Regions from separate parts of the Nonomuraea africana genome, predicted to be linked through region 1. Evidence: riboswitches for the same ligand, from Rfam matches in the RefSeq annotation. Region 1 holds a riboswitch; each other region holds the start of a gene.
The links. A riboswitch is a leader RNA that binds a small molecule or an ion and turns the genes downstream of it on or off. The one in region 1 is predicted to bind cyclic di-AMP.
Positions count from the first base shown of each region.

Region 2: another riboswitch for cyclic di-AMP. It lies ahead of H4W81_RS08165 (CHAP domain-containing protein); the one in region 1 lies ahead of H4W81_RS02960 (coiled-coil domain-containing protein).
Region 3: another riboswitch for cyclic di-AMP. It lies ahead of H4W81_RS09000 (CHAP domain-containing protein); the one in region 1 lies ahead of H4W81_RS02960 (coiled-coil domain-containing protein).
Region 4: another riboswitch for cyclic di-AMP. It lies ahead of H4W81_RS47655 (hypothetical protein); the one in region 1 lies ahead of H4W81_RS02960 (coiled-coil domain-containing protein).

Region 1 is NZ_JADBEF010000001.1:651,268-654,647, reverse strand. It holds gene H4W81_RS02970 (DeoR/GlpR family DNA-binding transcription regulator) at 1-9, shown strand, start outside; gene galT (galactose-1-phosphate uridylyltransferase) at 6-1,067, shown strand; cyclic di-AMP (ydaO/yuaA leader) riboswitch at 1,135-1,273, shown strand; gene H4W81_RS02960 (coiled-coil domain-containing protein) at 1,277-2,230, shown strand; gene H4W81_RS02955 (cytochrome P450 family protein) at 2,329-3,380, shown strand, end outside.
Region 2 is NZ_JADBEF010000001.1:1,771,899-1,775,278, forward strand. It holds gene H4W81_RS08160 (RNA 2'-phosphotransferase) at 1-453, shown strand, start outside; gene H4W81_RS08165 (CHAP domain-containing protein) at 736-1,440, opposite strand; cyclic di-AMP (ydaO/yuaA leader) riboswitch at 1,458-1,592, opposite strand; gene H4W81_RS08170 (SEL1-like repeat protein) at 1,728-2,189, shown strand; gene H4W81_RS08175 (Gfo/Idh/MocA family protein) at 2,170-3,129, opposite strand; gene H4W81_RS08180 (aldo/keto reductase) at 3,215-3,380, opposite strand, start outside.
Region 3 is NZ_JADBEF010000001.1:1,955,422-1,958,801, reverse strand. It holds gene H4W81_RS09005 (TetR/AcrR family transcriptional regulator) at 1-548, shown strand, start outside; gene H4W81_RS09000 (CHAP domain-containing protein) at 642-1,415, opposite strand; cyclic di-AMP (ydaO/yuaA leader) riboswitch at 1,443-1,611, opposite strand; gene H4W81_RS08995 (M56 family metallopeptidase) at 1,741-2,655, opposite strand; gene H4W81_RS08990 (BlaI/MecI/CopY family transcriptional regulator) at 2,658-3,047, opposite strand.
Region 4 is NZ_JADBEF010000001.1:5,792,806-5,796,185, reverse strand. It holds gene H4W81_RS27480 (universal stress protein) at 1-630, shown strand, start outside; gene H4W81_RS27475 (DUF5302 domain-containing protein) at 756-959, shown strand; cyclic di-AMP (ydaO/yuaA leader) riboswitch at 1,459-1,593, shown strand; gene H4W81_RS47655 (hypothetical protein) at 1,778-2,650, shown strand; gene H4W81_RS27465 (alpha/beta fold hydrolase) at 2,706-3,380, shown strand, end outside.

The DNA.
Region 1 (3,380 bases):
ACGAAGTGAAGCGCACCATCGCGCACATGGCCGACGGCCGAGAGCTGATCTACTTCGATCGGCGCGACGACGCCGACCGGAGCGCGATCGACGAGCGCGAGCTGCCGCCCAGGCCCGTGGCCTCCGAGCTGCGTTACGACCCGCTCACCGAGGAGTGGGTGGCGATGGCGGGCCACCGCCAGACCCGCACCTTCCTGCCGCCCGCCGACGAGTGCCCGCTGTGCCCCTCCACGCCGGGCAAGCTGACGGAGATCCCCGCCTCGTCCTACGACGTGGTGGTCTTCGAGAACCGCTTTCCCAGCTTCTCCACGAATCTCGGCAGCTACGCCGAGGCCGGCGGCCTCAGCGAGGTCCGTCCCGGCGTGGGGCGTTGCGAGGTGGTCTGCTTCGCCTCCGACCACACCTCCTCCTTCTCCCGGCTCACCGACGAGCAGGTCGAGCTGGTCATGGAGGCGTGGGCAGACCGTACGGCGGAGCTGTCCGAGATCCCGGGCGTCGAGCAGGTCTTCTGCTTCGAGAACAGGGGCGCCGAGATCGGCATCACGCTGGCCCACCCGCACGGCCAGATCTACGCCTACCCCTACGTCACCCCCCGCACCCGGCAGCACCTGGCCGCCGCCGCCAAGCGACCTGGCCTCTTCGCAGGGGTGCTGGCCGCCGAGCGGGTCGGCGAGCGCGTGGTCGCCGCCAACGAGCACTGGACCGCGTTCGTGCCCGCCGCCGCGCGTTACCCGTTCGAGGTGCACCTCTACCCGCACCGCCAGGTGCCCGACCTGGCCGCGCTCACCCAGGAGGAGCGCGCCGCGTTCGGTCCGGTCTACACCAGGGTGCTGCGGGCGCTCGACGGGTTGTTCGGGGTGGTCATGCCGTACGTCGCCGCCTGGCACCAGGCCCCCGTACGGCAGGGCCGTGATCTCGCCTATCTTCACATGGAGCTGTTCAGCATCCGCAGGGCGCCGGGCAAGCTGAAGTACCTGGCGGGCTCGGAGTCGGCGATGGGGGCTTTCGTCAACGACGTGCTGCCCGAGGAGGCCGCGCAGCTACTTCGATCACAGGTAGATCACTAATTGATCTCCGCTTGGAGTCGCATTACCGGCGTTTTACTACTAATATCCCTCTGACATCGGCTTTCACAGCCGTTGCACGCCTAATCCCGGGCAAGTCGCCCGGGAGCCGGGGACCCATGCACCTGGGGTGAATCCACGTTCCGTGGTAGGGCCACATCTCCCGCCCGAACCCGTCAGCTAACCCGGTCGGCAGACGGAGAGGATCATTCGTGGCGTCCCCCACGTCTCGTTTCGCCTGCGCCGCCATCGCCGCGCTTTCCCTCGTTCTCGGCACCGCCTCCGTCTCCTCGGCTGACCCCAAGCCGTCGGAGAAGGAGTTGCGGGCCGAGCTGAAGAAGCTCAACACCAAGGTCGACCAGCTCATCGAGAGCTACAACGCCAAGCGGGTCGCGCTGGCCGAGGCGCAGAAGGCGGCCGCGGCGGCCAAGGAGCGCCTGGCCGCCGCCGAGCAGACGCTCGCCAAGGCGGAGAACGTCGCCTCGCAGATCACCGAGATGCGCTACCAGGCCAATGCCCCGGACCTGCCCACCCTTATGTACACCCCCGATCTGACCAGCGCCGCGCTCATGGAACAGCTGAGCGCCGAGCAGAACGCCGTCGTGCAGAACGTCGCCGCCGCCCGCGACGTGCAGAAGCAGGCGGCCACCGAGGCCACGGCCCTGGCCGACGAGATCGACGAGCAGGCCGACCAGGTCGCCGACGATCGGAAGGAGGCCGAGGGCATGATCGACGAGATCGAGAAGAAGCTCCAGAACCTCGTCCCGACCGGTCCCGGCCGTAAGGCCGACGGCAGCTGGGCGCCCGAGCTGCCGTCAGGGTCCGACAACATCACGCCGCGCACCCGGCTCATGCGCGACGAGATCAAGAAGGCCTTCAACCTGCCGTTCGAGGTGGGGTGCTACCGGGTCGACAACAACGGCGAGCACCCGCTGGGGCGCGCCTGCGACTTCATGATGAGCTCGGGCGGCAGCTCCCCCACGGGCGCCAACCAGGCGCTCGGCGACCAGATCGCGGCCTGGGCGCTGAAGAACCAGAGCCGCCTCGGCGTGAAGTACGTCATCTGGCGGCAGCGGATCAACAGCGGCGGCGGCTGGCGCTCGATGTCCGACAGGGGAAGCATCACCGCCAACCACTACGACCACGTGCACATCTCGATGCACTGATCCTTCCTTGCCCGGAGGGGTCGGCAGGCGTACGTTTGACTCGATGACCAGATTTCTCATTCCGGTCACGAGAGGCGACGATGGACACCGTCAACCTGATGGATCCCGCACTGCTGGCCGACCCCTTCAGGGGCTTCTCCAGAGTCAGGGAGGAGGCGCCGATCGCGCGCGCCTCCTTCCCCGGCCAGGACACCCCGGTCTGGCTGGTCACCCGGTACGAGGACGTCAAGACCGTGCTCGGCGACCACCGCTTCGTCAACAACCCGGCCTCCATCCCCGGCGGCGACGTCCCCGACCTGCGCGAGAAGCTCGTCAAGGCCCGCGGGATCCCTGACGAGTACGTCGGCTACCTCACCGACGGCATCCTCGACTCCGACGGCGACGACCATCTCAGGCTGCGCAGGCTGGTCTCGCGGGCCTTCACCGCCAGGCGCGTCGTGGAGATGCGTCCACGGGTGGAGGAGATCAGCGACAGGCTGCTCGACTCGCTGCCCGGCGACCGCGTCGTCGACCTCGTCGAGGAGTACGCCTACCCGCTGCCGATCACGGTCATCTGCGAGCTCGTCGGCATCCCCGAGGGCGACCGCCCGCTGTGGCGCGGCTGGGGATCCAGGATGGTGTCCATGGCGCCAGGCGCCCTGACCGAGCCGCTGATCAGCATGATCGACTACATCCGCGACCTGATCCCGCGCCGCCGCGCCGTGCCCGCCGACGACCTGCTCACCGGGCTCATCAGGGCGCACGACGACGACGAGGACCGCTTCACCGACGCCGAGCTGATCACGATGGTGGTCACGCTCGTCCTCGCCGGGCACGAGACCACCGCGCACCTGATCGGCAACGGCGTCGCAGCCCTGCTCACCCACCCCGACCAGCTGGCCATGCTGCGGGCCGAACCCGAGCTGACGCCGCGCGCCGTCCACGAGCTCATGCGCTGGTGCGGGCCCGTGCAGGGCACCAGGATCCGCTATCCGGCCGAGGACGTGGAGCTCGGCGGCATGGTCGTGAAGCGGGGCGAGCCCGTGATGGCCGTGCTGGTCTCGGCCAACTACGACCCGCGCCGCTTCGACCACCCCGACCGGCTCGACCTCACCCGCGAGGAGGACGGTCGGCGCGAGGTCCACGTCGGCTTCGGGCACGGCCTGCATTA
Region 2 (3,380 bases), 1.1 Mb from region 1:
CAGGGCTGGGTCCCGATCGACGAGTTGCTGGACGCCGCGGCCAGGGACGGCTTCCCCATCACCAGGGACGAGCTCTCCCGGGCGGTCTCCGACAACGACAAGCAGCGGTACGCCATCGCGGGCGACCTGATCAGAGCGAGCCAGGGTCACTCGGTCGCCGTGGATCTCGGTTTGCCGCCCGTCGAGCCTCCCGCGATCCTTTACCACGGGACCGCTCCCCGCAGCCTGGCGGCCATCAAGGCGTCGGGGTTGCTGCCGATGTCGAGGCAGTACGTCCACCTCTCGGCCGACCGCGCCACGGCCGAGCGGGTCGGCGCTCGCCGGGGGACTCCGGTGATGCTGGTCGTCGCCTCGGGGGAGATGCACGCGGGTGGACACGAGTTCAGGGTCAGCGCCAACGGGGTGTGGCTGGCCGACGCCGTCCCGCCGGAGTTCCTCCGCTTTCCCGGCTGACGGATCAGGCCTGCGGGGTTCCTGGGAGTCAGAGGGGGTGCCCCGGATGACGGCCGGGGGTGGAGGTTCCCAGGCCGCAGATCCCCAAGGCGTTCGCCGGGGTGAGAAGTGGGGTGCGGCAGTGCGGCCCCGATGATCCGTGGCCGTCTCGCTCGCCAAGGTCATGCAATCCCGGAGCGGCCGGGAACACCCTTACCGACTCAGGCAAAACCCCGGCCGCCGGGGACGCCCCTCAGCTGGAGAGGTGCCCCCGGCGGCCGGGGCAGGGGAGTCGCGAGCGGACTACGCGCCCGAGTACTGCGGGTAGCCGTACCCTACGACCTGCGACTTCGGACGCACCCGCTGCTCGACGGCACCGTTACCGGTGTTGCCCTCGATCGTGGTGATCGTGCCGTTGCCGTTGTCCTTCTCGACGAACCCGACGTGGTTGATGGAGCTGATGCTCTTGCCGCCGCTCCACGAGAAGAAGACGACCGCGCCGGGCTTGGGGGTGGTGCCCCAGCGCTTGTTGGCCTTGAACCACTTGGCGTGGGTCACGGTGTAGGCGTCCCATCCGACCTGGGGACGGGCGCCGGTCATCTCGCCGACCCACGAGACGAACATCGCGCACCACGCGGCGTTGGCGTAGGCACGGGGGCTGCCGCCGTCACGAGCGACGGTCTCCCTGGCGCGGGGGGAGTTGACGTACCAGTCCTGGAACTTGGTGCCACCGCCGGAGGCGTTCTCCTTGATGCCGATCTGCTTCTTAGCCGCGGCGAGGACGGCAGAGGCGGTGGGCATGGCGGGGATGCGCTGCTTGACGGCGGCCTGCTTGCCGTCGGTCTTCTGTGCGGCCATTGCGGCCACGTGGGACTTGTCCTGGGGGGCGGGAGCGGTGTCGGCCTGGGCGGCCTGCGTGGGAACCAGCGAACCTGCGACCACCGCTGCGCCGAGGGCGGCGTGGGCGTAGGACAGCTTGGGGGCACGGCTACGACGGTGCTTGGCCATGAAAGGGGGACTCTCCTTGCTTAGCTTCATGCCGCTTACCGGGTTAGCTGACGGGTTCGGACGTGAAGCTGCCCTACGGCACGGTGTGCCGATTCACCCCAGAAGGATTGGGTCCCCGGTTCCGCATGGTGCGGATTCAGCGGTCACAGGCAGGGGGCCTGTGATGATCTGCAATGTCAGGCAATGTCCGGTTAGTCCGGGTTTATGCCTCGAGTGACCCCAAGGTAATACATGAGGCAAGTTGGATACAAATTGATAAAGGTCCCGCGATCATCTACGGTCAGGTCATGTCGCCCCAGGACCTGTTCAACCACGGCCTGCAGGAGGACGGACGCCGTCCACGCGAAGCACGCAGATGGTATCTCCTGGCGATCGAATCAGGGCACCAGGAGGCCGCCCGCAGGGCGGCCTTCAACCTCGCCCTCATCGAGGATGAGGACGGCCGTGTCGACGAGGCCCGCCACTGGTACGGCAGGGCCGGCACCCCCCGGGCGATGTTCAATCTGGGCGTCCTGGAAGAGGGCTGCGGCAACGCCGAGGCGGCACGTCACTGGTACGCAAAGGCCGTGGAAAGTGGCCACGCCGAGGCCGCGCCCCGGGCGATGTTCAACCTGGGACTCCTGGAGGACCGGGCCGGCGACCGCACGAGGGCCCGCGGCCACTACCTGATGGCGGTCGGCTCGGGCCACGAGGAGGCCGCCGCGCGGGCCCGCGCGAACCTCGAGGCGCTCAGCGAGCACCCAGCCTGACCCGCGCCTCCTCCAGCATCCGCATCATCGCCAGGCTCTCGTCCAGCGGCATGATCGCGCTCTCCGTCCTGCCCTCCCGCAGCGCCTCGCGCACCTCGCGGATCTCGCCCGCGTAGCCGTTCGACGAAGGGTCAAGAACGCGTTCCTCGGTCTCGAAGCCGGGACCCGACAGCGTGACGCGCTGCGGCGCCCAGAACGGCGCGGCGATGTCGGCGCGCAGCCCCGTGCCCACCACGGTCGCGGTGTTGGCCAGCGGACTGATCAACGAGGTGTCGAGCAGCGCGCGAGCCCCGCCCTCGTAGGTCAGCAGCGCCCCCACCTCGGCGTCGACACCAGAGGGACCGAGCGATCCTGTGAGATGCGTCTCAGCCGGCTCGCCGAGCAGCAGATGCGCCAGCCCGAACGGATAGATGCCCAGGTCGAGCAGGACCCCGCCGCCCAGCGCAGGGTTCCAGAGGCGGTGCTTCTCCTCGTACGGCAGGACGAACCCGAACGACGCCTGGACCGAGCGCAGCGCGCCGAACCGCTCCTCGGTCAGCAGCCCCCTGATCAGGGGGTTGAACCGCATCCACATCGCTTCCATCAGGAACACGCCGGCCTGCCTGGCCAGCTTCACCATGCGCTCCGCGTCGGCCAGCGAGGCGGCCAGCGGCTTCTCGCACAGCACCGCCTTGCCCGCCGCGATCGCCGCCTCGGCCACCTCCAGGTGCTGGGCGTGCGGGGTGGCCACGTAGACCACGTCCACCGCCGGATCGGCGCACAGGTCGGCGTAGGAGCCGTAGGCCGAGTCCGCGCCCAGGGTCGCGGCCAGCTCCGTCGCCCTGCCCAGATCGCGCGAGCCGACCGCGGCCACCCGCATCCCGGGCTCGGCGGCGATCACCGCGCCGACCGTCCTGGCGATCCCACCGGTCGCCGCGATTCCCCAAGCCAGATCAGCCATGAGAGTCCTCCTTCATCGATCAATCATGAAGGATCGCGGGACGGCGCACGCCGGGCGGGCGCGAGCCGTCCCGGGAGCGGAGCCCTCAGCCCATCCAGTCGAAGGTGGCAGGGTCGGGACCGATGCGCCTGCCGGTGCTCATCGCGCCGATCGCGGCCATGTCCTCGGCGTCGAGTGTGAAATCGAACACATCGATGTTCTCCCTGATCCGCTCGGGCGTCGCCGACTTGGGGATCACCACGTTGCCGAGC
Region 3 (3,380 bases), 1.3 Mb from region 1:
CCGCCGAGCGGATCCTGCTGCGCGCGGGCCCCTCAGAGCTGACGGGCAGGGCGGTCACCAAGGAGGCCGGCTGCGCGACCGGTCTGCTCTACAACCACTTCTCCGACATGGACGGGTTCCTGGCCGAGCTGTTTCTCGACCGAGCAGGCAAGGCGGGGGCGGCCCTGTCGGCTCTCACGACCCTCGCGGGCACCGGCGACGTCGTGGACAACCTGATGTCAGCCATCGAGACCCTGCTCACGGGCAATCTGCTGGCCCTCGCCGGCCTGGCGATGGCCAGGCCGGCGATCCTCAGCCACCTGGGCGAGGCGCTCAGCCAAGGAACCCTCGAGATCGACGCCAGCGAGCGCGCATTCGCCGCCTACCTGAAGGCAGAGAAGGAGCACGGCAGGATCGCGGCCGAGGCAGACACCGAGTCGCTGGCGCTCGCGCTGGTGGGTGCGGCGCACCAGCTCCTGCTCACTCGCGGTCCCCATGCCCCGGATCTCCGCGAGCGCATACGCAAGGTCGCCACCGCCCTCACCGAGGGCGTCTCTCCACGCGGCTAGGACGGATCTTCGCGCAACATGACACGTAGACAGCAGGCCTGTCCTTCGAGGGTTTCTCCGGCCGGGCCGTGAGGCCCGACCGGAGAAGGAACCCTATGCGAGCAATCCCCGGTGCCGCCCGGCTGGTCGGCGGTGTCGGCCAACCGCCGCCGCCACCTGAGCCGATTGCCTGTCCCGGACGCGCTTGACGACCACAGCGGTGCACAGCAGAGCGACGAGCACGGCGGCCGGCGCGGTCGCGTCCTGAATCTGCGGAAGCCCGCTGGAGCTCGCCGACGTCACGTTGACGAACGCTTGTTGCGCCGATGCGGACACGTTCTGCACCGGTGGGGCCTTCACCGGGGGTGAGGGTGCTGCGCCGACCGCAGCGCCCTCGCCTTCTTCGGCGACGACCTCGTCGAGCGCGCCGCTGTTCTCCTGCACCTTCCGAGGCAGGCCGTAGCCGACGACCTTGCTCTGATCGCGCTCCTTGCGCTTGAGCCACACCCGGTCGACGTTGCCCTCGATCGTGAAGATCTTGGCTCCGTCCACCCGCTCGACGATTCCGACATGGTCGATGCCTTCGACGCTGTCCGAGCCGGACCAGTCATAGAAGACGAGGGCCCCGGGTTCGGGCTGGTCGCTCCACGCGCCCTGCTGCTTGAACCACTTCGCGTGGTCGACGGTGGACGCGAACTCTCCGACGTACTCCTGGACACCGGCCTGATGGGCGGCCCAGGTGATGAACATGTCGCACCAAGGCGCGGTCTTGAAGTAGGAGTCGCTCTGGTCCACGTTGGCGTAGTACCAGTCGCCGAACTTGGTGTAGCCGTTGCTCTGTTCCCGGTAACCGAGATCCTTTTGGGCAGCCTCAAGCAGCCCTTCCACGATTGATGGCATGAGGTGGGGGAATGGCCCTTTCTCCTTCACCGCCTACCGGGTTAGCTGACGGGTTCGGGCCAGGAGTCGCCCTACCACCACGCATGGTGGATTCACCCCGGGCATGGATCGCTCCACGCCAAGTGGGTCCCCGGTTCCCGTGACGGGCGTGCCCGTCACCGCTGGGATTCGGCGGCCGACCGGCCGCCCTCGGGGGTGAAGGCAAGTCGCCGATCAGTACGTGCGATGTAGGAGGAAGGTAGCGATTCCTTGACCAAACCGCAGCAATAGGCACAAAAGATCTACCAATCGCTGCTTGGCCGCTTACTCGCTGTCAACAGGGAAGGTGCAGGGCAACGGCGGCGAGCAGGACGCCGGACAGAGTTGCCAGGGACAGCAGGAGCACGGCTCTCGGGCCGGGGTGGCGAGCCTGCCCACGGCCTGCCTCAAGTCGAGCGATTCGTTGCTTCATCCGCCGCCCCGACTCGTCACCCGCCCCCAGACTCCCGGTCGGTCCCGTCACGGGAGTGAGCCGGTGGAGCGCGTCGACGACCGGGGCCACCCCGCACCGCCGGACGGCCGCGTCGTCCGCCACCATCTCGACCAGCGTTGAGAGCTCGGTCACGGCGTGCTTCACGGTCGCCGACCACGGAAGTGCCGTGCGCATGGCGTCCGCGACGGCGAGCACCAGGTGATGACGGTGCTGGAGATGGCACCGTTCGTGCTCCAGTACAGCCTCCACCTGCGCGCCGTCCAGTTGCTTCAGCAGACCGGTGGTCATCACGATCGGCCGCGCCCGCCTCGGCAGGCAGTAGATGAGCGCGAAGGGATGCTCGATGAGGCAGACGTCCCTGGGGCTGTCGGGATACCGCGCGATCAGCTGAACCATCTCGTGGTGTCGCCGTCGTTCGGTGACCGTACGGCTGACGCGGGTCATCCCTCGCCACGCGGCCAGCAGGAGCCAGCCACCACCCACCACCGCGACGGCTAATGCGGCCAGTTCTCCGACATGAGTGTGACCTGGCATACAGGAACGCAGGTGCTCGAACCACCTGTGCAGCGGTCCCGGCGGCCAGGCGAGAATCATGAGCGTCAAGGTGAGCAAAACAACGGCCATGGCGGCGAGGAGGCTCACCCACAGAACCACAGCCGTCGCCGGCCGACGAGAGGGCCATGTGGCACGCGCGAGGACCGGCCCCGCCCACTGGCTGATCAAATATAGGGCGACGACCAGGCCGGCGACGATCATCGTCACGGCGCCTCACGCTTTTCGTTGATGTCCGACGAGCGGTACGTGAGGGCGTCGAGAAGTCGTTGGGCGTCGTCAGGGTCGACGCTCTCGGCGAATCTGGCGAGAGCAGGCCCTCGCTCCGGCAGGTTGGCCAGCGCCTCGAGCATGACTGCCACGACATGTTCCTCGCGGCTGGCCACGGCCGTGTAGGCGATGGCGATCCCCACGGGCCTGCGAGTGACGAAGCCCTTCCGGGCGAGCCTGTCGGTGACTGTCTGAACCGTGGTGTAGGCGAGAGGTTTGTCCCTTCCGCGGTTGATCTGATCGAGCAGTTCGCGGATCAGGAGCGGCCCGTTCGCCGTCCACAGTGCTTCCATGATTGCCTGCTCAAGCGGGCCGAACTCCGCCATCACCCGTCACTCTCCCATGGCCCTTCGCTGCGCCCTCATGACTGTTACCGAGGGTCTCAGAAGCAATCATGCCGCCACAAATATGTCCGTATGGGGGCGTGAAACGCCTCCGAACGATCACAGCGGGCTGATGCACCCCGTGGGCCGGTGGAGAGTACCGCCGAAGGTAAAGTTTGGATCGCCGAACAGCAGCTCACGAGGGGGTTTCGGTCGGCGACGTTGATGAACCCTTTGCGTTTTATGTACCTCTTACGTAGTTTGTGGAGCTGAAAGCGCCACGCAGTGCGTGGCGCTCCATCTTGCCGAGACCGCGCGACGTCCTTGGACGATCTC
Region 4 (3,380 bases), 5.1 Mb from region 1:
ATCATGCTGGCGGACGTGGTGTCGGTGTCAGGGGCGCGGTACGACGGGCTCGAGGTCACCACGGAGATCCTGGACGGCAGGCCGGAGGAGGCGCTCGCCGAACGCGCGGCAGACGCCCAGCTGCTGGTCCTGGGAAGCGGGGGCGCCGGCGAGTTCGCCTCGCTGCTCATGGGCTCCACCAGCCGCGCGCTGACGGCCCGGCCGCCGTGCCCGACCGTCGTGGTCCGCGAACCCTCCGCCCACGGCGAGGTCGTCGTAGAGATCACCGGCGCGAAGGGGCAGGACCGCGTCCTGGCCTTCGCCTTCGAGGAGGCCGCGCTCCGCGAGACTCCGCTCAGAGCCGTGCATCCCTGGTCGCACCCCAGGCCGCGCCCGCACGAGGACCTCTCGCGGGAGGAACGCCGCCTGATGGCCGAGGTCCTCGGCGGGTGGAAGGAGGCCTTCCCCGACGTCCTGGTGATCCAGGACACGCATCACGAGCGCGATCGCGAGAGGTTGCTCGTCGAGGCGTCCGAGCGGGCCGCCATGGTGGTGGTCGGCGCGCACGGCGGGCTCGTCGGACTGTCCACGCCCGCCTCTCACACGCTGCTGCGCCACGCGCGCTGTCCGGTGGCCGTGGTCGGCTGCTGACCCCTCGGAGCGCGGGACCGGGGCCGTCGGTCCGGCCTCGGCGAGGTTCTCATGGGACGAGCCGGTTTCGCGGCGTGCGCGCGGTCGTGCGAAGCTGTCTCTGTCCCCAAGACCAGGAGGTCCTGATGGCTGAAACACCTGCGGAACCCGAGCCCACCGAGGCCCCCGAGGATGAGCTGAAGCGGAAGTTCCGCGAGGCGCTGGAGCGCAAGAACAACCAGCACGCCGACTCGGTCGCGGGCGGCAGGGGGAAGGATCCGTCGAAGATCCATGGCGCCCACGGTCCCGCTTCGAACAAGCGGACCTTCCGTCGTAAGAGCGGCGGCTGACGCCTGGTCTCCAGGGGAGGGTACGGCTTGCCGTACCCTCCCCGGATCTCGCCGGACCCTCGCCCATCGGCTGGAGGGTCGCGAGACGAGTGGCCGACCACGGCAGGGGCGGCATGAGGTGCTCCCTTTACCTGCCGCCGGAGTGAGTCCTTTACCTCCCGCTGGGCCGAGCGAGGGTCAACCCGGCGATGGCGCGCGGGCGGCCGAAAAGCGCCCCGAAGTGTGACCTCGCGCACCCCGTTCCCCCCGTACGGCGGGCGCAACAGGCTGCCGTTCGCCAAGGAATTTCATGATTTTCCTTGCTAGATCGTATTAATGATCAGAATGCGCGCATTCCATGGTTTCCCAGGGGTTTCGGGCGACAGCAACCCTGTCGAATCATGACGATAAAGGGTAGATCTTCTACCCAATTCATGGGTTTGCTTTTGCCTTTGGGGTGTTTTGCCCCTAGAGTCCATTGCGTTACCAGCTGGTGACCTTGCCCTTCACCAGGAAGGCAGGCCGGCTGGCGCCGAATCCCGCAGTGCGGGAACCGGGGACCCATCTCATTGGGGTGAATCCGGCCCACGGGCCGGTAGGGCATCTCCACGCCCGAACCCGTCAGCTAACCCGGTAGGCGAGATGGAGAGGACCAGACCCCCATGCACTACCGCCACGCCCCCTTCGCGATAACGCCTGCCGCCTGCTAGAGCGGCCCCCCTTTCACTTCCCCCCTTTTCCGCGCTCCGCGTAGCGTCCGTTCGGCCTGTGCCCGGCTACGCCTTTGCCTGATCTCTCTTTGAGCGCGGCATTCCCATTGCCTCAACCAAAGGACTTTCATGACCGCCCGCTTCGGCATGCGCGTTTCCGCCCTGCTCGTCACCACCGCCCTGACCGTCGGCGCCGGCGCCACCGCCGCTTTCGCCGAGCCCACCGCTCCCGACATCAGCCAGGCCACCGAGCAGCGGACCCTCCTCAAGGGATCCACCACCGCCTCCTACTACTGGGACGACGCCTCCGGCCGCGCCGGTGACACCGGTCTGCCCGCCAGTGGCATCTCGATGCGCAAGGGCCTGGCCGCCAGCCCGAGCTGGCCCCTCATGACCGAGGGCTACGTCATCTACAAGGGCAAGAAGGCCCCGTTCTTCATCGGTGACCGCGGTCCCGGCAACCCCTCGAACAACGGCATCATGCTCGATCTCGACGCCAAGACCTTCGCCGACCTGACCGGCGGCACGTTCAACTCCAGCACGCTGGGCGTGGACGGCAACGGCGGCGCCGGCCACATCAAGGTCCAGTACGTCATCACCAAGTGGGGCAACGGCGTGGGCAAGAAGAACCACCCCGTCGCCTTCTCCACCGGCGCGTGGGGCCGCAAGGACACCAACCCGGCCAAGCCCCCCGTGGACATGGTCGCCGTCGCGGCCAAGAAGGCCGAGGCCGAGAAGGCCGCGGAGGCCAAGAAGAAGGCCGAGGCCGAGAAGGTCGCCGCGCTGAAGGTCGCGGCGGCGAAGAAGGCCGAGGAGGCCAAGGCGGCCGAGAAGGCCGTGGCCGCCGCGCCCGCCACGCTGGACGCCAACGTCGCCGCCGCCGCGGCCGAGACCGACACCTCCCACACCGGCACCGCGCTCGCCCTCGTCGGCGGCCTCGCGGTCGTGGGCGGCGCCGGCTTCCTGAGCCGCGGCCGGATCCGCAAGGCCGTCCGCCGCTAGGACCGCCGCCGGACAGCCTTGCCGTCATGCGGAACAGAATGTCATTCTGTTCCGCATGACGCTCATGGCGAAGAGCAACGGCATCGAGATCGCCTACGACACCTTCGGCACCCCTGGTGACCGCCCGCTCCTGCTGATCATGGGGCTCGGCTCGCAGCTCGTCCACTGGGACGAGGAGTTCTGCGAGCTTTTGGCGTCCAGGGGGAACCAGGTCGTCAGGTACGACAACCGCGACGTGGGGCTCTCCACCCATCTCACCGACGCGGGGGTGCCCGAGCCCGCTCCAGGCGCGGCCGCGCCGTACCTGCTGAGCGACATGGCGGACGACGCGGCCGGCCTCATGGACGCGCTCGGCTGGCAGGCCGCCCACGTGCTGGGCGTCTCGATGGGCGGCATGATCGCCCAGGCGCTCGCCATCGGCCATCCCGGCAGGGTGCTCACGCTCACCTCGATCATGTCCACGCCCAGCCCGGAGGCGGGCCCGCCCACGCCCGAGGCCATGGCCGCGCTGTTCTCGCCGCCCGCGCCCGACAGGGCGACCGCCGTCGAGCGGGCGCTGGAGATCTGGGCGGTGATCGGCTCGCCCGGCTACGAGATGGACCGCGAGCGCGTCGCGAAGGTCGCGGGCCTGGCCTACGACCGCTCCTACGACCCCGCGGGGACCACCCGCCAGCTCGCCGCGATCCTCGCCTCCGGTGACCGTACCGAGAGGCTGGGCGGGCTGGACCTG